Regions from separate parts of the Priestia sp. JNUCC 25 genome, predicted to be linked through region 2. Evidence: riboswitches for the same ligand, from Rfam matches in the RefSeq annotation. Region 2 holds a riboswitch; the other holds the start of a gene.
The links. A riboswitch is a leader RNA that binds a small molecule or an ion and turns the genes downstream of it on or off. The one in region 2 is predicted to bind FMN.

Region 1: linked by a shared signal. The riboswitch ahead of JNUCC25_RS21905 (ECF transporter S component) and the one ahead of ribE (riboflavin synthase) in region 2 are both predicted to bind FMN.

What each region holds. Positions count from the first base shown of each region.
Region 1 is NZ_CM132211.1:4,170,117-4,184,421, reverse strand. It holds gene JNUCC25_RS21935 (cytochrome c biogenesis protein ResB) at 1-790, shown strand, start outside; gene ccsB (c-type cytochrome biogenesis protein CcsB) at 802-1,980, shown strand; gene JNUCC25_RS21925 (response regulator transcription factor) at 2,330-3,046, shown strand; gene JNUCC25_RS21920 (ATP-binding protein) at 3,046-4,818, shown strand; gene JNUCC25_RS21915 (peptidoglycan DD-metalloendopeptidase family protein) at 4,988-5,677, shown strand; gene serA (phosphoglycerate dehydrogenase) at 5,709-7,283, opposite strand; FMN riboswitch at 7,582-7,724, shown strand; gene JNUCC25_RS21905 (ECF transporter S component) at 7,879-8,454, shown strand; gene JNUCC25_RS21900 (ferredoxin) at 8,533-8,781, opposite strand; gene JNUCC25_RS21895 (helix-turn-helix domain-containing protein) at 9,039-10,088, shown strand; gene JNUCC25_RS21890 (RecQ family ATP-dependent DNA helicase) at 10,112-11,629, shown strand; gene JNUCC25_RS21885 (CPBP family intramembrane glutamic endopeptidase) at 11,629-12,234, shown strand; gene JNUCC25_RS21880 (DUF2663 family protein) at 12,326-12,778, shown strand; gene JNUCC25_RS21875 (hypothetical protein) at 12,833-13,207, shown strand; gene JNUCC25_RS21870 (metallophosphoesterase) at 13,228-13,995, shown strand; gene JNUCC25_RS21865 (MerR family transcriptional regulator) at 14,103-14,305, shown strand, end outside.
Region 2 is NZ_CM132211.1:1,280,976-1,291,219, forward strand. It holds gene JNUCC25_RS06530 (YkvI family membrane protein) at 1-846, shown strand, start outside; FMN riboswitch at 954-1,104, shown strand; gene ribE (riboflavin synthase) at 1,383-2,042, shown strand; gene JNUCC25_RS06540 (bifunctional 3,4-dihydroxy-2-butanone-4-phosphate synthase/GTP cyclohydrolase II) at 2,059-3,252, shown strand; gene ribH (6,7-dimethyl-8-ribityllumazine synthase) at 3,344-3,814, shown strand; gene JNUCC25_RS06550 (hypothetical protein) at 4,252-5,124, shown strand; gene glcT (glucose PTS transporter transcription antiterminator GlcT) at 5,256-6,104, shown strand; gene ptsG (glucose-specific PTS transporter subunit IIBC) at 6,376-8,430, shown strand; gene JNUCC25_RS06565 (phosphocarrier protein HPr) at 8,449-8,715, shown strand; gene ptsP (phosphoenolpyruvate--protein phosphotransferase) at 8,715-10,244, shown strand, end outside.

The sequences.
Region 1 (14,305 bases), 2.2 Mb from region 2:
GTTCCAAGAAGCAATTGATCGTGCAGGGAATAATAAAGTAGCCAAAAAATATGAAGCGGATGTTAGTTTGTATAAGCGCGAAGGAAAGCTTATACCGGGAGCAGATCCAAAGTTAAAGAAAATAAAAGATTCAGAGATTCGGGTGAATCAGCCGCTTAAGTTTGAAGGATATGCCATGTACCAAGTGGACTTCAAGTTAAATGAGTTTAGCTCTATGTCTTTCCATTTAACAGATAAAAATGCAAATAGAAACGTTGGTTCACTTACAGTAGATTTACATAATCCAAAAGAAACATATGATTTAAAAAACGGATATAAAGTCAAGCTCATGAGTTACTTTCCAGACTTTTTCTTTGATGATGAAGGAAATCCAAATACAAAGACCAGAGTGCCTAACAATCCGGCTTTTGTATTTAAAATGATTACGCCTCAGCATAAAAAAGGGGAAGTTGCTTTTGTTGGAATTAGAGAGAACTTGGAGCCGCTAGGAAATAACGATTATAAAATGACCTTTGCTGGTGTGGAAACGAAAAATGTAACGGGATTAACCGTTCGCAGAGACTATACGCTTTGGTTTTTAGGAATTGGCGGAGCAATCTTTATGATTGGTGTGATTCAAGGGATGTATTGGAATCATCGCCGCATGTGGATTCAAAAAGTCAATAATGAGATATGGTTGGCCGCACATACAAATAAAAACTGGTATGGGCTTAAAAAAGAACTAAATGGTTTATTAGAATCAACATCCCTTACACAGCTGAAGGACCAAAATGATAAAGAAACAAAATAGGAGGAAAAAGCATGGATTACGCGAGTATAAGTAGTAATTTACTGTATGTGGCGTTTATTGCTTATTTAGTTGCAACCTTTTTTTTCGGAGGAGCTATTCGAGATAAGCGAGCAGCTCAAAAGAAAACAAAGTGGGCAACGTTTGGAATTGCGGTTACCATCATCGGCTTTATTGCACAGATTGGCTACTTTATTACAAGGTGGATTGCATCAGGCCACGCTCCTGTTAGTAATTTATTTGAATTTACGACGTTTTTTGGCATGATGCTTGTTGGCGCATTTATTGTTATTTACTTTATTTATCGTCTTAGCATGCTTGGACTGTTTGCATTGCCGGTGGCTCTTTTGATCATTGCTTATGCAAGCATGTTTCCAACTGAAATTACGCCGCTGATACCGGCTCTCCAAACGAATTGGCTGCATATTCACGTTACAACTGCTGCTACGGGTGAAGCCGTGCTTTCCATTAGCTTTGTTGCAGGATTGATTTATTTAATCAAAACGATTGACCAATCCAAGCGAAATAAAAAAGCATTTTGGCTGGAATTCATCCTGTATACGCTTATTAGTACGCTTGGGTTTGTAGCGGTGACGCTGACTTTTAATGCGGCTCACTACGAGTCATCATTTAATTGGGTTAATAAAAGTGGAGAACAAGAGCAAGTCGTATATCATATGGTTCCGCTAGTGGGACCGCATCAAAGTGAGTGGACAGACGGGAACGATATACAGCCGCTTATTGATATGCCCGCTATTATCAATGCTAAAAAATTAAATACGGTTATTTGGTCGTTAGCCGGTGGCTTTGTCTTATATTGGCTGATTCGTCTTATTTTACGGAAGCGAATTGGAGCCGCGCTGCAGCCGCTTGTGAAGCAGGTAAACAGCGACTTGCTTGATGAAGTAAGCTACAGAGCAGTGGCGATTGGATTTCCTATTTTTACACTAGGAGCACTTATTTTCGCTATGATTTGGGCTCAGATGGCCTGGACGCGCTTTTGGGGGTGGGACCCTAAAGAGGTGTGGGCGCTGATCACCTTTTTATTTTACGCCGCTTTTCTTCATCTTCGGCTGTCTAAAGGGTGGCACGGTGAAAAATCAGCTTGGCTGGCAGTTGGCGGGTTTGCCATCATTATGTTCAACTTAGTTGCTGTGAACCTAATTATTGCAGGTTTACATTCATATGCGTAACCTTTAAAAATAGAATAGAGGCTGAAACAAAGATATTTTAGTTGAAGGAAGATCCGAACGAATGAGATTCTTGATGGAGAATCTCATTCGTTCGGATTTTTTCATTGAGATGGTGAACGTAGGGTTCATGTATGTAGGTGCTTATAGCCGTGCAACAAGCGATCCCTACTAGCTTCTTTATTTTATTTATTCAGCTGTAGATTGCATGGATTTCGTTGCGTCTCAGCTTCTTTTGGGTAAAAAAAGCTGTTTTTTGTAAAGGTGTTCACGAATTGTCACATTGTTTGGGTATCATAAGTAGAACTCGCCGGTTTTTTTTTGTACACTAAGACTAGGAGGTTGAAAATACATGCAAAACGAACAAAGATTACTGCTAGTAGACGATGAAGATCGCATTAGACGATTGTTAAAAATGTACTTAGAAAAAGAAGGATACATCATTGAAGAAGCAGCGGATGGGCATGAAGCAATCGAAAAAGCGTTACACATAGATTATGATTTGATTGTATTAGATTTAATGATGCCCGGCATAGACGGTATTGAGGTTTGTAAACAAATTCGGGAGAAAAAAGCAACTCCTATTATCATGCTTACAGCTAAAGGGGAAGAAGTAAACAGAGTCCAAGGGTTTGAAGTAGGTACAGATGATTATATCGTTAAGCCGTTTAGCCCAAGAGAAGTGGTTCTTCGCGTAAAAGCACTGCTTCGACGTTCTTCTCAAGCGACGTTTATTCAACCAGAAACGAGCGTGAAAAATCTTATTGTCTTTGATCACTTAACGATTGATAATGATGCACATCGCGTTACAGCAGACGGAAAAGAAGTTAACTTAACTCCAAAAGAATATGAATTATTATGCTATCTCGCAAAAACGCCAGATAAAGTATATGACAGAGAGCAGCTGCTGCGTGAAGTATGGCATTATGATTTCTTTGGAGATCTTCGTACGGTAGATACGCACGTCAAGCGTTTGCGTGAAAAGTTAAATCGTGTATCGTCACAAGCGGCGAAAATGATTGTAACCGTTTGGGGAGTAGGGTATAAATTTGAGGTTGAAAATAACTGATGTTTTGGAGAAGTGTAGTTGGTAAACTATGGTTTACTATCCTATTGCTCGTCACGCTTGTTTTATTTATTTTGACCATTTTACTGCTTCAGTTTTTTGAAAATTATCATGTTGTAGATGCAGAAAACCGTTTAACTAAAACGGCTGCTAAAATCTCTACCATTGTGCAGGAAACGGACGATGAAAAACTAGGACTATCGATTGCTCGTGAACTTGCAGACCAAGCAAGTGTAGTTATTGTTCAAGACAAAGATTTTTATTGGCATTCCACACATCCTGATAAAGAAAATAAGAAAGCTATTTCGGCCATTGTTAAACAAAACGATCAGCTAAATCAAGTGGTTGAAAAAGGTAAAGTAATACGGGAAAAAATGTACATGACTACAAAGAAAGACACGAGTGATGAGCCTTTAATGTTTGTTGTCGGTGTACCTTTAATGAAAGATAACAAACCAACAGGCGGCGTTTATTTGTATCAATCTCTTTCTGAAATTGAAGAACCCGCTCAATATACGACTAAGTTCATTTTATTGGCTGCAGGTATTGCTATTATTTTAACTACTATCTTTGCTTTTTTCTTATCCACTCGAATTACAGCGCCTCTTAGAAAAATGAGGCAGGCGGCATTTGAAGTAACAAAAGGCAACTTTGATACAAAAGTACCTATTTTAACTCACGATGAAATTGGAGAGTTAGCGATTGCTTTTAATCAAATGGGCAGGCAGTTAAAGTTTAACCTCAATGCGCTCAATCAGGAAAAAGAGCAGCTTTCAAGTATTTTAAGCAGTATGGCAGACGGTGTTATTACGTTTAGTAGAGACGGATCGATTTTAATTACCAATCCTCCAGCGGAGCATTTTCTTCAGACTTGGTATTACGAGCAGGATGTCAACAATCAGCAGGTCCCTGAGCTTCCAGCAAACGTCGTCCATTTGTTTCAAACGGTAGTAGAGACTGAAACGGAGCGAAGTGCAGAATTGAAAATTCAAGGGAAAACGTGGGTCATTTTAATGTCACCGCTCTATAATCAAACGAAAATTCGCGGTGCTGTAGCTGTACTACGTGATATGTCTGAAGAGCGTAAACTTGATAAATCGAGAAAAGATTTTATTGCAAACGTGTCTCATGAATTGCGTACACCTATTTCTATGCTTCAAGGTTATAGTGAAGCTATTATTGACGATATTGCAAGTACGGATGAAGAAAAGAAAGAAATTGCACAGGTGATTTATGATGAATCACTCCGTATGGGCCGGCTTGTAAATGAACTTTTAGATTTGGCGCGAATGGAAGCGGGACATGTGCAGCTTCACTTAGAATCTGTAGCAATGGTTGAATTTACAGAACGTGTTTTGCGTAAGTTTCAAGGGTTAGCTAAAGAAAAACATATTAAACTGTCTCTTAATGGAAAAATAGAAGATGAATTTGAAGCGATGATTGATTCAGACCGTATGGAACAAGTGCTGACAAACTTAATTGATAATGCGATTCGTCATACGGATGACTACGGAGAAGTAAAGCTGCATCTTGATAAAAGTCAATCCGAAATCCATCTTTCTGTTCAAGATACAGGAGCAGGCATTCCGAAAGAAGATCTTCCATTTGTATTTGAACGATTTTATAAAGCGGATAAAGCCAGAACAAGAGGGAAGTCAGGAACTGGTCTTGGGCTTGCAATCGCCAAAAATATTGTGGAGGCACATCAAGGGATCATTGCGGTTGAAAGTGAATTAAATGAAGGAACAACTTTCTTTATTAAACTGCCAAAGTAAGCACATGCTAAATAACAGTTTGTTCGGCTGAAATAATAAGAATAGCAAAGAGATGTGATTCAGTGGAAAATCACATCTCTTTATTTTTTCTATAAACAAGTCTAAAAGAGAAGGAATTGGCATATAGTATGTTTTGTGTGCAATGATCTACATAGGAGGTTCTTTCTTCATGATTGACGTGTTAAGAAGAATATTGGTTGTATTAGTAATGGGATTGTGTATAGGTCTTTTATTTTTGGGCGGGCAAATGGTAAAAGCAGAAGAGAAGCAGTGGGAGTGGCCGGTTGAAGGAGTCTTAACTGATATATTTGGTTCTCGTCACGCCAAACACTTTGGAATTGATATAGCAGCACCTGTTGGTACACAGGTGTATGCTGTTGCAAAAGGAGTGGTGAGCCGCTCTTACTATTCAAATACATACGGACAGGTTGTTTTTATCAAACAAACAAATGGATACGAAACGGTCTATGCTCATCTAGAGGAACGTTTTGTTGCAGAAGGAAATCGTGTAGCCGCAGGTCAAAACATTGGACGAGTTGGCAATACAGGGCGATCTTCAGGTGCACATTTGCATTTTGAAGTTCATCAAGAAAGTTGGAATCCGGATAAAACCAATGCAGTAAACCCACTTGCCAAATTGGACAAGCAAAAACTATCGGCATACGTAAAAAGCGATTTAGCTGCCACGGTTTTTCAGCAGTTACATCAGACTTCTGATAACTGTATTCTTATCCATCAAGGAGATACATTATCTGAGCTCGCAGTCAAATATGAAGTAGATATTGATCAGCTAAGAAAGTGGAATCATTTAGAAAATACGATGTTAAATGCAGGACAAGTGTTAAAGATAAGTCCATAAAAAAAGAGCCGCTAAGGCTCTTTTTTTAATGTCACAATTCAATACGCTGTATGGTCACAATTTCGCTTGTTTGTTTTAACGAGGAAATGACAGAATCATCTAAAAGTTTATCAAACGTAAGCATCATAATGGCTTCTCCGCCTTTTTGCTTACGGCCCACTTGCATGGTAGCAATGTTAATACGTAAATCTCCAAGTACTTTCCCTACATTTCCAATAACTCCGGGCTGATCACTGTGACGGATATAAAGAAGATGTCCTTCCGGATAAAAATCAATATCAAACGAATCAATATTAATAATTCGAGGTCCATAGCCTGCTATATAGGTGCCCGTAATGGTAAATATACGCTGTTCCCCTGTTACGGTAACGTCAATCATATTGGAATATCCTTGCGTATCTTCCGATGTTTTTTCACCAAATGTAATTCCTCGTTCTTTGGCAATCATAGAAGCATTGACTTCGTTAACAGGTGAGTCGATCCGATGAGTTAAAAAGCCTGATAGCAAGCTCCGTGTAATATAAGTGGTTTCCAAATCCGTCACTGTACCTCCGTAGGAGATAGAGATATGCTGAACAGGTTCTCGCATGCATTGAGATAAAATGGCTCCCATTTGTTTAGTAAGGCTCGTAAACGGCTGAATTTTTTCAAAAACTTCTTTAGAAAGCGTTGGCAAATTAATGGATGAGCTTACAGGATTACCTTCTAGAAAACGCAGAACGTCATGTGCCACGTCCTCAGCAACGTTAAGCTGGGCTTCTTTTGTAGAAGCTCCTAAATGGGGAGTTGTAATAACTTGATCAAAATGTAACAAAGGGTTATCAATCGGCGGCTCAACTTCAAATACGTCAATAGCTGCACCTTGAACATGGCCAATTTCTAAATAATGAACTAAGGCTTTTTCATCAATGATTCCGCCGCGCGCGCAGTTTAATAAAAACACACCCTTCTTTGTTTTGGCTAATGTGTCATGATTGAGCAATCCCTTTGTTTCTTTCGTAAGCGGAGTGTGCACGGTAATTACATCCGCTGCTGCTAGTAATTCATCCAGGGATAATAGTTCTACTCCTAGCTTTTCAGCTCGGGAAGAGGTTAAAAAAGGATCGTAAACGTGAACGCTCATATTGAAGGCTTTTGCGCGTTTGGCAAGTTCTGAGCCAATTCGTCCAAATCCGATAATGCCCAGGTGTTTGCGATTAAGCTCTGTCCCAACAAATGCTGAGCGGTTCCATTCGCGCGCTTTAACTGAAGCATTTCCTTGGGGGATATGACGAAACAAGCTAGCCATCATAGCAAATGTATGTTCCGCCGTTGAAATGGTATTTCCGTTCGGCGCGTTAATAACGACAACCCCTCGTTTAGTTGAGGCTTCAATATCAATATTATCGACCCCTACTCCAGCGCGAGCAACAATTTTTAAATTCGGCATTTTTGTCAGCAAATCCTCTGTAACCGTCGTAGCACTCCGTACTAAAAGCGCATCGTACGTATGCAAATCATTCTCAACTTCTTCAACTTTTTTTCGCGTAAGATTCACATGAGGAGCTTCAAGTAGTGGAGCAAGACCTTCATTGCTAATTGAATCAGCTACTAACACATTATACATGACGTGAACATCTCCCTTGGATTTTACTATCATCAAATATTTGATAATTTACCATGTTAAAAAAATTCTGTCAATTTTATTTTTCAAACTTTAAGATTAGTTATCAAATACACAATTATAAACGTAAATTGGAACTATAAATATGTCATAATGCTGTTGTTTATGCACTTATTTCCTTATTTTACATATAAAAACAGTAATGGAGTTTATAAAAGACATCAATTTAATAGGAATTAAAAAACTTCTTTATTTACTTTTAATTCGAGATAACATATAATAAATTCATAATTAAATATTGGTCTATCTTCGGGGCAGGGTGAAATTCCCGACCGGCGGTAAAAAACAAATTGTTTTGAGCCCGCGAGCTTATATGTAATACATACGAGCAGATTTGGTGAAACTCCAAAGCCGACAGTACAGTCTGGATGGGAGAAGGTGGAGGTTCAGCGTTCAAAACCTAATGTGATGAACGTTTATTAAATATGCCTGCCATGTCTCCTCTCAACGAATCATTTGTTGGGAGGTTTTTGCGTGGGGATATAAAGTTGAACCTTTCTTCTTTGAAGAGTGGATCACAAAGAAGGAGAGAGGCAAGATGCAACAAAGTAAGAAAACTCAAAAGCTGGTTGTACTAGGAATGTTAAGTAGTATTGCTTATATTTTAATGATGATTAATTTTCCAATTCCTGGATTACCTCCGTTTTTAACAATTGATTTTAGCGAAATTCCTGCACTCGTAGCAGCACTTGTATTCGGACCGATGGCTGCTGTTATAGTAGAAGGAATAAAAAATTTATTGAATTATTTAATTCAAGGAAGTGCTACAGGGGTTCCAGTTGGTCAAGTGGCGAACTTTGTGGCTGGTTTACTGTTCGTTCTTCCTGTATCATACATGTTCAACCGATTTAAAACGGCTAAAGGCGTAACGATAGGTTTGGTTACGGGTACGGTGGTAATGACGGTACTCATGGCTGTCTTAAATTATTATGTCTTCTTACCAGCGTATACAATCTTCTTACAATCGCCAGAAATGTCTAGTGAACAAGCACGTCAATATATCGTTGCAGGTATTTTGCCGTTTAACTTAATAAAAGGAGCAGCAACAGGGGTTATCTTTGTCTTATTGTTTTCAAAAATGAAGCAATGGATCACGCGTCGCATTGCTGTTTAATTCAATCGCTCTCCCGGGGAGAGCGATTTTTATATATAAAAAAACCTGCAGCATGTACACTACAGGTTTGCTCAATACTTATTCGAATTTATTAGCATCGCCTTCGAATTTTTCATCCGCTACGCGAATTGAATCCGTAGGGCAGCCTTCCATTGCATCCATCATATCATCTTCTAGATCTTCTGGAATTTCTACTACACCTTGGTTATCATCTAATGTTACGAATGCAATACCTTCATCATCATAATCATAAATGTCTGGTGCTGCTGCTCCGCAAGCGCCGCATGCGATGCAAGTATCTTTATCAACAATTGTATATTTTGGCATAACAAGACCTCCTGTAAAGTGTTCGAAAATTTCTCATTATATAATCTCTTCGCGAATCAAGAGTGAAATTTCTCCTTATTCATTGTAAAATGATTTATAAAACTTTTCAATAGAAAAGTCACTGAGAATGCTTATCAAATCAAGGTTTCTTCACTTACCCAAACGTTTTGATACATAAAGGAAAGAGCTAAAAAGCCTTTATCTCACATGCTATTGGTCACTTTTGGTACAATGAATGAGAAAGGAAGTTGACACCTTTGAATTATATTCAAGTTAGCATTTTATTTTGTATAAAACAGTTAAAAGGTGAGCGAACCGCCTATGGTATTTATCATTTATTAACAGGTAAAAAGTCAGCTCAAACGATTCAAGACGGAAAAATTTTTGGAATTTCGTTTCTTTTTCAGTCATTTGTTTACTTAGATAAACGGTCTTTTGAAACCTGCGTTGCATATTTAAAAGAACAGCAGTATATTGAAGAAACTGAAAATCAAAAGTATGTGATGACAGATAAGGGACAAGCACGCCTTGAAGATGAACTGACGGCTCGACCCTTTCATCCAGCTTTAGACGGATGGAAATTCGCAAGCAGTACTCAATTATTTTTAGCAAGAATCACTTTGTTCATTCAGACCTTATCAAACCTACAGTATTTTCAAAAAGGGTTTTTACCCATTTCCAAAAATCCTGAGGTTATTCAATGGGTCAAAACGTATATTATGTCTCAAAAGCAAACGCGTCAAGAGTTAGCGGCCGAGCTATTCGAAGAGCTCCGAACGTGCTTGAAAGGTTGTACGGAACGGGACGCGTCTCTTTTTGTTTTGCAACTGACTGGATACCAAAGAGTAGGCTTTACAAAAAATCAGTTAGCATATCAATATGAACTCGATGAGCATTATGTTCATATTCAACTTTTAGGGGTTATTCACCATATCATTGAAAAAGTGAGTGAAAATAATGAAAGCTTTCATGTACTTTCTTCTTTTTTACGTGATCTATATTTAGAATTGCCTTTGACAAGCTCGACGTTAAAAACGTATAGCTGGCTTCAAAAAGGCAAGACGCTTGAAGAAATTGCTTATATAAGGCGTTTAAAAGAAAGTACAATTGAAGATCATATTGCAGAATTAGCTCTGTTTGTTCCATCTTTTTCAATCGATGCATACGTATCGCCTAAGCAGCAGGAAGAAATTGTCTCAGCCTTTGAAGGTTTGCGTACAAATAAATTAAAGGTGATAAAGGAAGAAGTAAAAGACGACGTTACCTATTTTCAGATTCGTCTCGTATTAGCAAAACATTTTACCTGATACTAAAAAAAGTGGTGTTTGATGTGAAGATAGAACAACTTCTACAGAAACAATTTGGCTATAGCCAATTTCGACTAGGACAAAAAGAGATTATTCAAGATATTTTAACGGGTCATAATGTGTTAGCGGTTCTTCCTACAGGAACAGGAAAATCATTGTGCTATCAGCTCCCAGCTTATTTGTTGAACCGACCGGTGCTGATTGTATCTCCTTTAATTTCACTGATGGAAGATCAAGTTCAACAACTAAAGGCAAGCGGAGAAAAGCGAGTTATTGCCTTAAATAGTTTCCTACAACAAGAAGAAAAACAACGAGCGCTAAAAAATTTAGCTTTTTATCGTTTTATTTATGCATCTCCTGAAATTTTGCAAAATGCTGTTGTAGTAGAAGCATTAAAGCAGGCAAAGGTAGGCCTTTTCGTTGTGGACGAGGCGCACTGTATTTCTCAGTGGGGACATGATTTTCGTTTAGATTATCTACAGCTAGGAGATATATGGAAGGAACTTGGCAGTCCGCTATGTCTGGCATTAACGGGAACTGCGACTAGGGAAGTAGTGGAAGATATTAAGCGCTACTTATCGCTTCCTGCTGTCAACGAGCACATCTATTCCATGAATCGAAGTAATATTGCGATGAAAGTTGATTTTGTTGCAAGTATTGAAGAAAAAAAAGAGAAGTTACTGATGTACGTTAGTGAACTGCAAGGTCCGGGAATTATCTATTGTTCCAGCCGATCTTGGACAGAAGCATTAACACAGCTTCTAAAGGAAAATGGGATACAGCGAGTGCAGTATTACCATGGGGGAATGGAACCGAATGAAAGAATGCTTGTTCAACAGCAATTTTTAGAAAATCAGCTTGATATCATTTGCTGCACAAGTGCATTTGGAATGGGGGTTAACAAATCGAATGTTCGCTTTGTTATTCATTTTCATACACCTACGCAGCTAGAAGCATATGTACAGGAAATTGGAAGAAGTGGACGCGATCAGCGAAACAGTATTGCGATCTTGCTTTATGCTGAAGGAGACGATGATTTTGCTCATTCTTTACTTGAAATTGAGCTTCCTTCTTCAGATACCATCTTATACTGCTTGTCGTATTTACGAAACCATGATCAGGCCATTCCTTTAAAACAAGTAGAGTCTCACTTTCTTTATACAGTGGGTGTTCAAGAAACACATTGGCGATTTATTCGTTATTATTTGTACAGAGAAAATGCAGTGGAAAATGAACATGTTGAACCCTGGAAAATTCCTGAATCGCTGCATGAAACGATTGTTACAGCTGTAAATAAACGTCTTCGAAACAAACATGACAAGTACCGTGCGATGAAGGGGTTTATTGAGACAAAAGAATGCCGTCGTCACGTGCTGCTTGGCTATTTCGATGAAACGGGAAAATCAGAGCTTGAGAATTGTTGCGATTGCTGCGGCTTGGATTTAGAAAACTATAAAAAAACAAATGGTGAGCAGGAGCAATGGACATTTCAAGGCTGGGAATTAGAATTAGCTCGTTTGCTTCGTCAAGGAGAGATATAATGGCAAAATCACAGCAAGAGCTTATTTCATCCATGACAGATGCAGAGCTAGTTAAAAATTTATATGTAACACAGCTGCTCATCTGCTTCATTGCTTTAGGCATCGGTTTTTTTACATTCGATTCGTGGAATTCCTTTTTGCAGTTTTTTCAGCTGGATTGGTCTTCTATTTTATTGTACGGGGGAGGAACAGCTCTCTTGGTAGTAGGAGGAGATATACTTCTAATGAAATGCGTACCTGAGCATTTATACGATGACGGAGGGATCAATGAACGTTTATTTGCTAATCGTTCTGTTCCTCATCTGGTTCTTATTTGCCTAATCGTTGCATGTTCAGAAGAAATACTATTTCGAGGGGTTATACAAGTTCAGTTTGGCCTTTTTTGGGCGAGTATCGTATTTGCACTCGTTCACATTCGATATTTAAAAAAGTGGTTTCTTTTTATTTCGGTTGTGTTTTTAAGCTTTTTAATAGGGTTACTTTTTTGGTGGACTGAAAATTTGTATGTCACGATTTTTACTCATTTTCTCATTGATTTTTTATTAGGCCTGCAGATACGAAAATCAAAAGGGGAATCTGCACAGCCAGAAGAACTAATGCAGTAAAGGTTAAGGAAACAGCCATTATTTTCAGTGCTACCCACATAATCTTTTATGTTCCCTCATATGTTGTACTAGCATACGAGGGGGTGGAATGATGGAAAACAAAGTGATAGACTTTGAAAGCGATGAAACACTTCAATATATATTAGCGAGCGTTATTAAAAGAAAAGAGACAGTCAATAAGCTGAAAGCTAAAGAGAAAAAATGGAAGCTTTTGTTTTTAGCCAGTGTAACGGCTGTTATTAGCTACTTTTTTTTCATATTTCAAAGCGGTTTTTTTACGACGTTTAGCGAATTTTTTTCATTTTTGTTAGGCAACATGGGGCATTTGATGTTTCTATTGCTTACCGTCTCACTTTACTTTTATACTGTACAGCTGCGGAAAAAAAGCGAGAAAGCAGAAAAGACTTTTCAAGATTTGCGCTGTGAGATTATTAAAAGAAGCAAAGAGTTATGGGCGACGCCTGAAACATGGGAGCACCGAAAAGAAACGTTCCGCTGGATGCAGTCAACCTATGGAATTAATTTATATCATGAAAACAAATAGAATCGCATGAAAAAGCCTCTTTTTACATAGAAGTTTAGTGAAGGGGGTTTTTTTGTGAGGGATTGGTTTAACTTGCTGGCTGCGTGGTTATGCAGTTATTATATCAGCAGTTTAACGGCTGTAGGCTCAAAAGCTTCGTTAACCTATTTACTTATTCAAATGATTTTACATCCGTTAGATGTGTTTAGTGTTATAATCTTGTTTTTCACGGCTCTTTTTTGTCTGTCGGCGGCAGTTCGTAAAGTGTTTCTGCAAAGTCGATTGCTTCTAAAAGGCTATAAGGTAAAATGGCATGAATACCTTGTTTCATGTCTATGTGTGATAGGGATTTTATCGTTAAGTGCAATTGCGCTTTATCAAGTAGTAGGTTTGTTAACAATTGCGATAATTTATGCCCTTTCTTCTTTAACAGAAGCACACCGGGTATAGAATGAAAAGAAGGAGAATATATGGTTATTCTTTTAATTGTTTTAGCGTTAGGCATAGGCTTGCTGATTTTTATGTTTTCAGAAGCCCATCGTACATATGTCGAAGAAAAAACGATTCATTTATCAAGATTTCCTGAAAATCAGCAGCCTTTGCGCCTGTTTTTTATATCGGATATACATAAGCGAACAGTTTCGTCGAAGCTGTTGGAAAAAATACCGGGCGAAGTAGATTTTGTGATCATAGGCGGTGATTTATTAGAAGGAGGAGTCCCTTTATTGCGGGCTCGTCAAAATATTCAAAAGCTTAAAACGCTAGGACCCGTCTATTTTGTTTGGGGAAATAATGATTACGAAGTAAGTCAAATGCAATTGAAGCAGATGCTTAAAGATGAAGGAGTTATTGCCCTTAAAAACGAGCATGTCTTTGCCATTTCTAAATATGGTACTACATGCCATTTTGCGGGGGTAGATGATTTATCAGAAGGTCAGATAAATCTAAAGAGAGCTGTTTCTTCCATTGAACCTGAACAGCTTACCATTCTTCTAAGCCACAATCCTGATGTTATCTATTATGTAGATGAAGAATCAAAAGTAGATTTAATTTTGAGCGGACATACACACGGGGGACAGATACGCTTATTTAATTTTGGTATGTATGAATTAGGAGGGCTGAAAGAAAAACGAAAGATTCCTCTTTTTGTCAGTAACGGATATGGTACAACCTCACTGCCTCTCCGTTTACAAGCTAGAGCCCAAACGCATTATATCACTTTAAAAAGGAAAGAATAGCCTTGAACAAAATCTTTACATAGCATATACAAATTTTACACACAGGATAACTTATCCTATAATTCAATTAATAGATACAGTTCACGAAGAGTAGTTGGAGGTTACGTATGGCTCACCAAGGGAAGTATAATATTAAAGCCATCTCAAATATGGTCGGAATCCAGCCGGGAACTTTGCGTGCATGGGAACGACGTTATCAAATTTTAAATCCTGTCCGCAACGATTCGGGGCATCGGTTATATACAGAGGAAGATTTGAGGAAATTAAAATGGCTCACGGAAAAAGTGAGCGGAGGTTTTACGATAAGTCA
Region 2 (10,244 bases):
GCAATTGGGGCTTCTTCTTATCAGCAGCTTAATACATATTTATTTGGTGATGTGCTTGGAAAAGCGGTAAACGGTGTAATGATTGTCATTTTATTTGGAGTAACTTCAGTCATGCTAGCGAGTACGGGGGCAATAGGAAAAGAACAGTTTGGACTGTGGCCTCCTGTTGGGATGATTTTTACAATTGTTTTAACTTATATATTTATCGCAAAAGGAATTAACGGTATTTTAATGGTTAATTCTCTTGTTGTGCCGATGATGCTTTCATTTGCTTTTATCATCTTTGTACCAAATATCAGCTATTTCTCACTGATTCAAACGAAGCCGGATTTAACGCTCGTCACGCAGTGGAAGTGGGCGGTTAGTCCCTTTTTATATATTTCCCTAAATCTAGCTTTGGCTCAGGCCGTTTTGGTTCCATTAGGAAGCTCCGTGAAAGATAGGAGCGTGATTAAAAAAGGGGCCGTAATAGGAGGGTGTGTACTTACGTTTATGCTTGTTTCTACTCATCTTGCCCTTTCCAATTTGCCTTATTCATTTCAACTTGATATTCCGATGAGTGCCGTTGTTAAAAATATCTCAGCGTGGGTGAATGTTTTATTTACGGTAGTTGTGTTAGGCGAGATTTTTACTACATTGATTGGAAATGTATTTGGAATCGCTAAGCAGCTTCAGTCATTTCTTCCCCTGAATGACAAACAAGCTTTTGCGTTTATTATCTTGGCCTGCTTTATTATTGGGCAATTCGGATATGCCCAGCTTCTTGAGTTTTTGTATCCGATATTTGGCTATATTGGACTAGCTTTTGTATGGATGCTATGTATTAAAAAAGAAAAAATAAGCTAAAAGCTGGATTTTAAAGAATAGATGTGAAAAAACGAAGTTAAATGATGTGACAAGTCGATTTTACTTTGCTATAATGTAAAACAAATAAGACTATAGCAGTCGAATATATTATCCTTCGGGGTCGGGTGTAAGTCCCAACCGGCGGTGATAAAGCGTATGCTTTTAAGCCCGTGACCCGTTTTCATACGATGTATGTTAGCGGTGGATCTAGTTAAAATCTAGAGCCGACAGTAAAAGTCTGGATGGGAGAAGGATCAGGAAGCACAGTTGTTTTTTTGTGTTGAATTAATAAGGGACACGTTTGCCTTTTTTAAAGCTACCCTTGTTTTTGTACACAAAATATAACTGTTTATTTCGTATACAATTAGCGGAATTTTGCATAGATAAAACTGATTCAGCTCAGCCGACCCCTTGGACATTTGTTCAAGGGGCTTTTTTATTTTCAGTGGTTGGGGGAAAGATAAATATGAAAAAAAAGCAGCTGCTATTTCAAAACGGTATAAGAAGTTGGAATAGCGCCAAAGCAGGTGAAGAAAATGTTCACAGGTATCATTGAAGAAATTGGAAAAATAAAACGTATTCAAAAGGCCACAGAAGCAATTGTTCTTACGATTGATGCGAAGACCGTGTTAGAAGATGTGAACTTAGGGGACAGTATTTCAGTTAACGGCGTTTGTTTAACCGTAACGGCTTACTCTCAAAATGAATTTACGGTCGATGTCATGCCGGAGACGATTAAAGCAAGTACCCTTCAGCTTCTAACCGTTGGATCACGTGTTAACTTAGAGCGGGCGATGGCTGCAAATGGCCGGTTTGGAGGGCATTTCGTTAGCGGACACGTTGATGGAATTGGAACCATTGTAAGCAAAACACGTAAAGGAAATGCCTTTTATTATGAAATTCAAGTCGATCCCGAACTTCGTGAATTTATGATGTTAAAAGGGTCTGTTTCCGTAGACGGAACAAGTCTTACTATTTTTGATGTCAGCAACCAATCATTTACTATTTCTCTTATTCCTCATACGGTGCTTCACACAGTCGTTGGAGACAAACAGCGAGGAGACAAGGTAAATATTGAATGCGATATGTTAGCTAAATATATGCATCAGATGATGACAAATAAGTCAACCCCTGGCGCCTCGAATCGTTCAGGTAACATGAAGGATTTATTGCAGCAGCATGGTTTTACAAATTAACAGTGAGGTGAAAGAGATGTTTCATAAAGTAGAAGAAGCCATTGAAGAGTTAAAAAAGGGAAAAGTGGTTATTGTATGCGATGATGAAGATCGAGAAAACGAAGGAGATTTTATTGCATTAGCCGAAAAAACGACGCCTGAGGTTATTAACTTTATGGCTACTCATGGAAGAGGATTAATTTGTACACCTGTTAATGAAGAAATTGCGCATAAATTGAATCTTCACCCGATGGTAGCGAACAATACGGATGTACATGGAACAGCATTTACAGTAAGTATTGATCATATTTCAAGTACAACAGGTATCAGTGCATACGAACGCTCTGCTACGGTTATGGCTCTTGTAAATGAAGCGACGGTAGCAAGTGATTTTCAACGCCCAGGACATATTTTCCCATTGATTGCAAAAGACGGGGGCGTTCTGCAGCGTGCAGGTCATACAGAGGCTGCTGTTGATTTAGCAGTATTAGCAGGAGGAAAGCCTGCGGGTGTTATTTGTGAAATTATGAATGAAGATGGAACAATGGCACGTGTACCGGATTTAACAAAAATTGCAGAGCAATTTGATTTAAAAATGATTACAATAAAAGATTTGATTGCCTACCGCCGCAAACATGACCAGCTTATTAGCCGTGAAGTAGAAGTGAGCTTACCTACGGCATTTGGTGAGTTTAAAGCTGTAGGATATACAAATAAACTTGATAATAAAGAACATGTGGCTCTTATCAAAGGTGATATTGATCATAATAGCCCCGTTCTCGTTCGCGTTCACTCTGAGTGTTTGACTGGAGATGTGTTTGGTTCTGAACGCTGCGACTGCGGTCCTCAGCTTCACGCAGCTCTTACGCAAATTGAAGAAGAAGGACGCGGCATTCTGCTGTATATGCGTCAAGAGGGCAGAGGTATTGGCTTACTAAATAAGCTAAGAGCATATAAGCTGCAGGAAGAAGGATACGATACCGTAGAAGCGAATGAAAAACTCGGGTTTGCGGCGGATCTGCGAGAGTATGGAATCGGTGCTCAAATCTTAAAAGACCTTGGAGTCAAACAAATGAAGCTTTTAACGAATAACCCTCGTAAAATTACTGGGCTAAAAGGCTACGACCTTGAAGTGATCGAGCGAGTGCCTCTTCAAATGCCGGCAGTGGATGCCAATAAAAAATACTTAGATACAAAAGCTAAAAAATTAGGTCATTTATTACATTTATAATTTTACACTTTTTTTCGTTATAACAAATGAAGCTAATTCATGAAAAGAAATGTAAATAACTATATATTAATACTAGCAGGAGGAACAAAAGATGAATCATTTATATGAAGGAAATTTAGTAGGCACAGGATTAAAAATCGGAATCGTGGTAGGGCGTTTTAATGAATTTATTACAGGCCGTTTACTTAGTGGAGCAGAAGATGCGCTCAAACGTCACGGCGTAGCTGATGAAGACGTAGACGTGGCTTGGGTACCGGGCGCTTATGAAATCCCATTAATCGCCAAAAAATTAGCTGAATCTAAAAAATATGATGCAGTGATTACGCTAGGAACCGTTATTCGAGGAGCTACTCCACACTTTGATTTTGTATGTAATGAAGTAGCAAAAGGCGTTGCATCTCAAAGCTTACAAACAGGCGTGCCAATTATCTTTGGTGTATTAACAACTGAAACAATTGAGCAAGCAATTGAACGTGCAGGAACAAAAGCAGGAAATAAAGGATGGGAAGCTGCAGCATCAGCTATCGAAATGGCTAACCTTTCAAAAATGATTGAAGGATAATAGATACCATTCCAGTTTTTATAAGCTGAAGAGTTAAAAGAGGCTGAAACAAAAGTATGTTAGTTGAAAGAAGATCCGAACGATGAATCGTTCGGATTTTTTTCATTGGCATGGTGAACGTAGGTTTCAGGTATGTAGTGGCTTCTAACTAAAGGGTAAGGCAAAGACTTCTGCGGGAGAAGCGGAAGAAAGACTTCTGCGGGAGAAGCGGAAGCGACGAGGAGGCTCAGCGGCCGCCCGCGGAAAGCGAAGTCTTGCACGGAAATCAACTGCAGTGTAGAAAGCGATCCAAACTATCTCATGTATCCCGTTTGTTCGCCTTTAGATTGGATTGAGGTAGTTATGTCTCAAGCTCTTTTGAATAGAAGCTAGCTATGTATAATTTGGCTAAAACGTCTTACTCTAAGTAATAATTAGGTCGTAAAAGGGAGACGTCTATGCCTCATTATACTGCTTTTTTTGCATTGATTATTATCAGCACAGCCGTTTTGCTTACAGTATTCATACGTAAAAAAGATAAAAAGCTAGTCGTTTTGCTTTTTTTTATCATTGGAATGGCTTATGTACTAGAGTATGTTGTATTTGTGTTGTTTGAAAGTTACGATTACGATCCTGATTTTATGACCAATGAATATTTTGATAATTTGTTTGGTTCCTTAACTTCTCAAGCGTTTGCTTTTCCAATCATGGCTATGGTGGTAGCTGCTTATCAATTAAAATTCCGCTATATTTTATTCATTTCAGCTATATTTATGGGGATTGAAGAATTATTTTTACACTGGGATATTTATACACATCACTGGTGGAAAACAATTTATACAGGCGTTTTAATGACCATAGGCTTTAGCATTTCAAAGATTTGGTATGTATGGCTAACAGAACGGTATATGACATTTGTGCATTACGCTACATTTTTTCTCGGGATGCTCGCCATTACTTCTACTATTATGTTTATGCTGTTAGCATATTTTCATAATAATTGGTTTTATACGGGATGGTTTGCGTCGGCTACTCATGATTCCGTAAATGCCACGATGATTTACGTTTGTATTGTTACGATTCTCCTCGTTTGGAGTGTAGCCAAAGAATTTTTTGTTGGAGCTGGAATGATTATAGCGGGGCTGCGTATAGTAGATATTTTGCTGATTCACTATGGGGTTTTGCTGGTATCTATTACCACTTCACTTGTTCTTTTTACGCTTTTACAAGCGGGTGCATTCATTCTGAGCGTTATGCTTCAAAACTTTATTATGAAAAATTGTTATGGGACGAGCAAAAAAGACGTTGCGTTTCCAGCGAAGAACTACTAAGATAATACGTAACTCAAATAGTTTAGTTCAATAATATTTGAAACAAAGAAAAATGAATTGACGGTTATGCGTATTATTTGTAAGATAGGAAAGCAAATAATAGAAAGCCGAAACAGGGGAGTGAAGGATTCGTGAAAGAGTCCTTTTTTGTAGAAAAGGTACTTAATAATAATGTATTAATTGCTAAACACCTTACCTATGATGAAGTTGTGCTAATTGGGAAAGGAATAGGGTTCAATAAGAAAAAAGGCGATGAAATCGATGCAAAAGCCGTGGAGAAAATGTTTTTGTTAAAGAGTGAAGAAGAGCAAGAACAGTACAAGCAGCTTTTAGCTCAGGTAGATGAAGACGTGATTGAAATGATGAATGATATTGTAACGCACATTCAAAAGCGTGTTAACATTCCTTTGAATGAGCATATACACATTTCATTGACGGATCATATCGCGTTTGCGATAAAACGTTTTCAGCAGGGAATGGGGCTTAAAAATCCATTTTTACTTGAAACAAAAGCTTTATATCCAGAGGAATATACGATCGCATCTGAAGTGGTAGAAATTATTAGTCGCAAAATAGGCGTGCAGCTTCCGGTAGGAGAGATTGGTTTTATTGCGCTTCATATCCACAGTGCGCTGACTGAAAAAAACCTGCTGGAAGTGAATCAAGACTCGCAGCTTATTCAAACGATTATTAATGTGATTGAAGAATCGCTTCATCTGCAGGTAGACAAAGAATCTGTGCACTATATGAGATTGATTCGTCATTTGCATTTTGCTATTGATCGAGTAAAAACAGGAGAAAAAATAGAAGAGCCAAAAAAAATTGCTTTGCTATTGAAAGAAGAATATCCCCTGTGTTACAATGTGTCTTGGAAAGTGATAAAAGTAATGCAGCAAGCGTTACATTTACCTGTATATGAAGCAGAAGCAGTTTACTTAACGATGCATCTGCAGCGACTTATAACAAAAACGGATTTATAAAATCATTTCAATACGTGTTACTGATACGATCAGGCATGAGTGAGAAATGAAGCGATGTGTAATTGGATGAGTGTATCCATTTATCGTTTCTTTTTCCTCATGCCTTTTTTTGTTATAAGAAAGCGCAATCATTTAAAGCTTAGGCTTCAGGACACCAGGAGATGTAATGAGTTTTCTAGTTAAAGAAAGCGTTTTATGAAAGCGCGTTAATGATTCACGTATCAAATAAATAGCTTGTTGCACACTAAATATATAAAAGGAGGTAAGCGCCATGTTTAAAAAACTTTTTGGAGTATTACAAAAAGTCGGAAAAGCGCTTATGTTGCCGGTTGCGATTTTACCGGCAGCAGGGATTTTACTTGGAGTAGGGACAGCGCTTCAAAACCCTACATTGTTAGATGCAGTACCGGCACTTGGTGCAGACTGGGTTCAATTGGTTTCAAATGTTTTGTCGCAAGCGGGTCAAATTGTATTTGACAACTTATCGCTATTGTTTGCCGTTGGTGTTGCCGTTGGTTTAGCTGGTGGTGACGGTGTAGCAGGTATTGCTGCAATTGTAGGCTACTTAATTATGAACAAAACGATGAGCACAATCTTAGTTGCTACAGGACAACTAGATCCTGACAAAATGGGTGCCAATCCAGCTTACACTAGCATCTTAGGAATTCCTACGTTAGCTACAGGTGTATTCGGGGGTATCATAGTAGGTATTTTAGCTTCATCCATGTATAATCGTTATTTCAATATTGAATTACCATCTTATTTAGGGTTCTTTGCAGGAAAACGATTTGTACCAATCATTACTGGGGTATTTTCAATTGTTTTAGGTGTTATTATGATTTTCATTTGGCCGCCAATTCAAAGCGGATTAAATGCTTTCTCTACTAACATGATTGATGCAAACCCAACTTTATCAGCTTTTGTATTTGGATTGATTGAACGTTCATTAATTCCATTTGGACTTCATCACATATTCTACTCTCCGTTCTGGTTTGAGTTTGGTGATTACGTTAATAAAGCAGGTCAACATATTCACGGTGACCAAAAGATTTTCTTTGCTCAATTAGCAGATGGCGTGCCTTTAACAGCAGGAACATTCCAAGTTGGTAAATTCCCGTTCATGATGTTCGGATTACCAGCAGCAGCTCTTGCGATTTATCACGAAGCTCGTCCTGAAAACAAAAAATATGTAGCTGGTATCATGGGTTCAGCTGCTTTAACATCTTTCTTAACGGGTATTACAGAGCCGCTTGAGTTCTCGTTCTTATTCGTAGCACCAGTACTATTTGCAATTCACGCAGTATTTGCTGGTTTATCATTTATGGTTATGCAATTATTAAATGTTAAAATCGGTATGACGTTCTCAGGTGGGGTTATCGATTACGTTCTATTTGGAGTTATGCAAAACCGTACAGCATGGTGGCTAGTTATTCCAGTAGGTTTAGTTCTAGCAGTTATTTACTACTTCGGTTTCCGCTTTGCAATCCGTAAATTTAACTTAAAAACACCGGGTCGTGAAGATAAAGAAGAAGGAGAAGAAGATGTAAAAGTAGAAGCAGCAGAGCTTCCAACAAATGTTTTAGCTGCACTTGGCGGTAAAGAAAACATTACACATTTAGATGCTTGTATTACGCGTTTGCGTGTATCAGTAGATGATGTAGGTAATGTTGATAAAAACCGCTTGAAAAAACTTGGAGCAGCTGGTGTTCTTGAAGTTGGTAACAATATTCAAGCTATTTTCGGTCCGAAATCTGACACGTTAAAAGGTCAAATTCAAGACATTATGAATGGCAAAACACCGGTTGTCACAAAAGAAGAGACAAAAACAATTGAAAAACCTGTTGCAACATCTGAAGTAGGAAGCGATAATGGTAATGATATTGTTTCACCGATTGAGGGAGAATTGGTACCTTTATCGGAAGTACCAGATCAGGTATTTTCACAAAAATTAATGGGTGACGGTTTTGCGATTATTCCGAAAACAGGCACGGTAGTTGCACCAGTGGACGGAAAAATAGTAAACTTATTCCCGACGAAACATGCTTTAGGTATTGAATCAACGACTGGACGTGAAATTTTAATTCACGTTGGTATTGATACAGTTAATTTAAAAGGCGAAGGTTTTGAAGCTTTAGTTGCCCAAGGCGATGAAGTGAAAAAAGGACAGCCTCTATTGAAAATTGATTTAGACTTTGTAAAAGAAAATGCGCCATCGACGATTACGCCGATCATTTTCACGAATTTACAAGCTGATGAAAAAATTGATATCTTAAAGCAGGGCCAAGTTTCTCAACAAGAAGCAAATATTATTAACATTTCAAAGTAAAAAGGAGATTGATTTAACATGGCACAAAAAACATTTACAGTAACAGCAGACTCAGGAATTCACGCACGTCCAGCAACAACTTTAGTACAAGCAGCAAGCAAATTTGATTCTGATATCAACTTAGAATTCAACGGTAAAACTGTAAACTTAAAATCAATCATGGGCGTTATGTCTTTAGGTATTCAAAAAGGCGCTACAATCACTATCTCTGCAGAAGGTTCTGACGAAGCAGATGCACTTGCTGCTCTTGAAGATACAATGAGCAAAGAAGGATTAGGCGAATAATGACAAAGGAAATTCAAGGCATTGCCGCTTCTAGCGGCATTGCTATTGCTAAAGCATTTCGTCTAGAAAATCCAGAATTAACCGTTGAAAAAAAATCAGTAACTGAAGTTGAAGCAGAAGTAGCACGTCTAGAAGCTGCGCTAGAAAAGTCAAAATCAGAACTTGAAATTATTAGAGAGCACGCTCGTAAAGAACTTGGAGATGACAAAGCAGAAATCTTTGAAGCTCACTTATTAGTTCTAAGCGATCCTGAACTTATTAATCCAATTAAAGATAAAATTACAAATGAAAATGTAAACGCTGAACATGCACTTGATGAAGTAGCGGCAATGTTTATTAATATGTTTGAGTCAATGGACAATGAATATATGAAAGAACGTGCTGCTGATATCCGTGACGTAACAAAACGTGTATTAGCTCATCTTTTAGGTGTAAACGTTTCAAATCCAAGCTTAATCTCAGAAGAAGTTGTCATTATCGCAGAAGATTTAACGCCGTCTGATACAGCACAGTTAAATCGTAAGTTCGTAAAAGGATTTACAACAGATATTGGCGGACGTACTTCTCACTCAGCAATTATGGCGCGTTCAATGGAGATCCCAGCTGTTGTAGGTACAAAAACAGTTATGGAAGACATTCAAAACGGTGTATTAGTAATTGTTGATGGTTTAGATGGCGAAGTTATCGTTGATCCAAGCGAAGAAACAGTAAAAGCTTACGAGAAAAAAGCCGCTGAGTATGCAGAACAAAAAGCTGAGTGGGCTAAGCTTGTGAATGAAAAAACGGTTTCAGCTGATGATCATCACGTTGAACTTGCAGCTAACATTGGTACACCAGAAGATGTAAAAGGCGTATTAGAAAACGGCGGCGAAGGCGTTGGCCTTTATCGTACAGAATTCTTATATATGGGTCGCGAAGATCTTCCGACGGAAGAAGAGCAGTTTACTTCTTATAAAACAGTTCTTGAACGTATGGAAGGCAAACCAGTGGTTGTTCGTACTCTTGACATTGGTGGAGACAAAGAGCTTCCTTATTTAAATCTACCAAAAGAAATGAACCCATTCTTAGGATTCCGTGCCATTCGCTTATGTCTAGAGATGCAAGACATGTTCCGTACACAGCTTCGTGCGCTTCTACGTGCAAGCGTATACGGTAATCTGAAAATTATGTTTCCTATGATTGCTACTGTTGATGAGTTCCGTCAAGCAAAAGCTATTCTTTTAGAAGAAAAAGCTAAACTTCAACAAGAAGGCGTACAAGTTTCGGAAGACATCGAAGTAGGGATGATGGTAGAGATTCCTTCCTCAGCGGTAATCGCAGATTTATTTGCTAAAGAAGTAGATTTCTTCTCTATCGGAACAAACGATTTAATTCAATACACGCTTGCTGCTGACCGCATGAATGAGCGCGTGTCTTATTTATACCAACCGTATAACCCAGCGATTCTTCGCTTGGTGAATATGGTAATCAAAGCGGCTCACAAAGAAGGTAAGTGGGTAGGCATGTGCGGAGAGATGGCAGGAGATGAG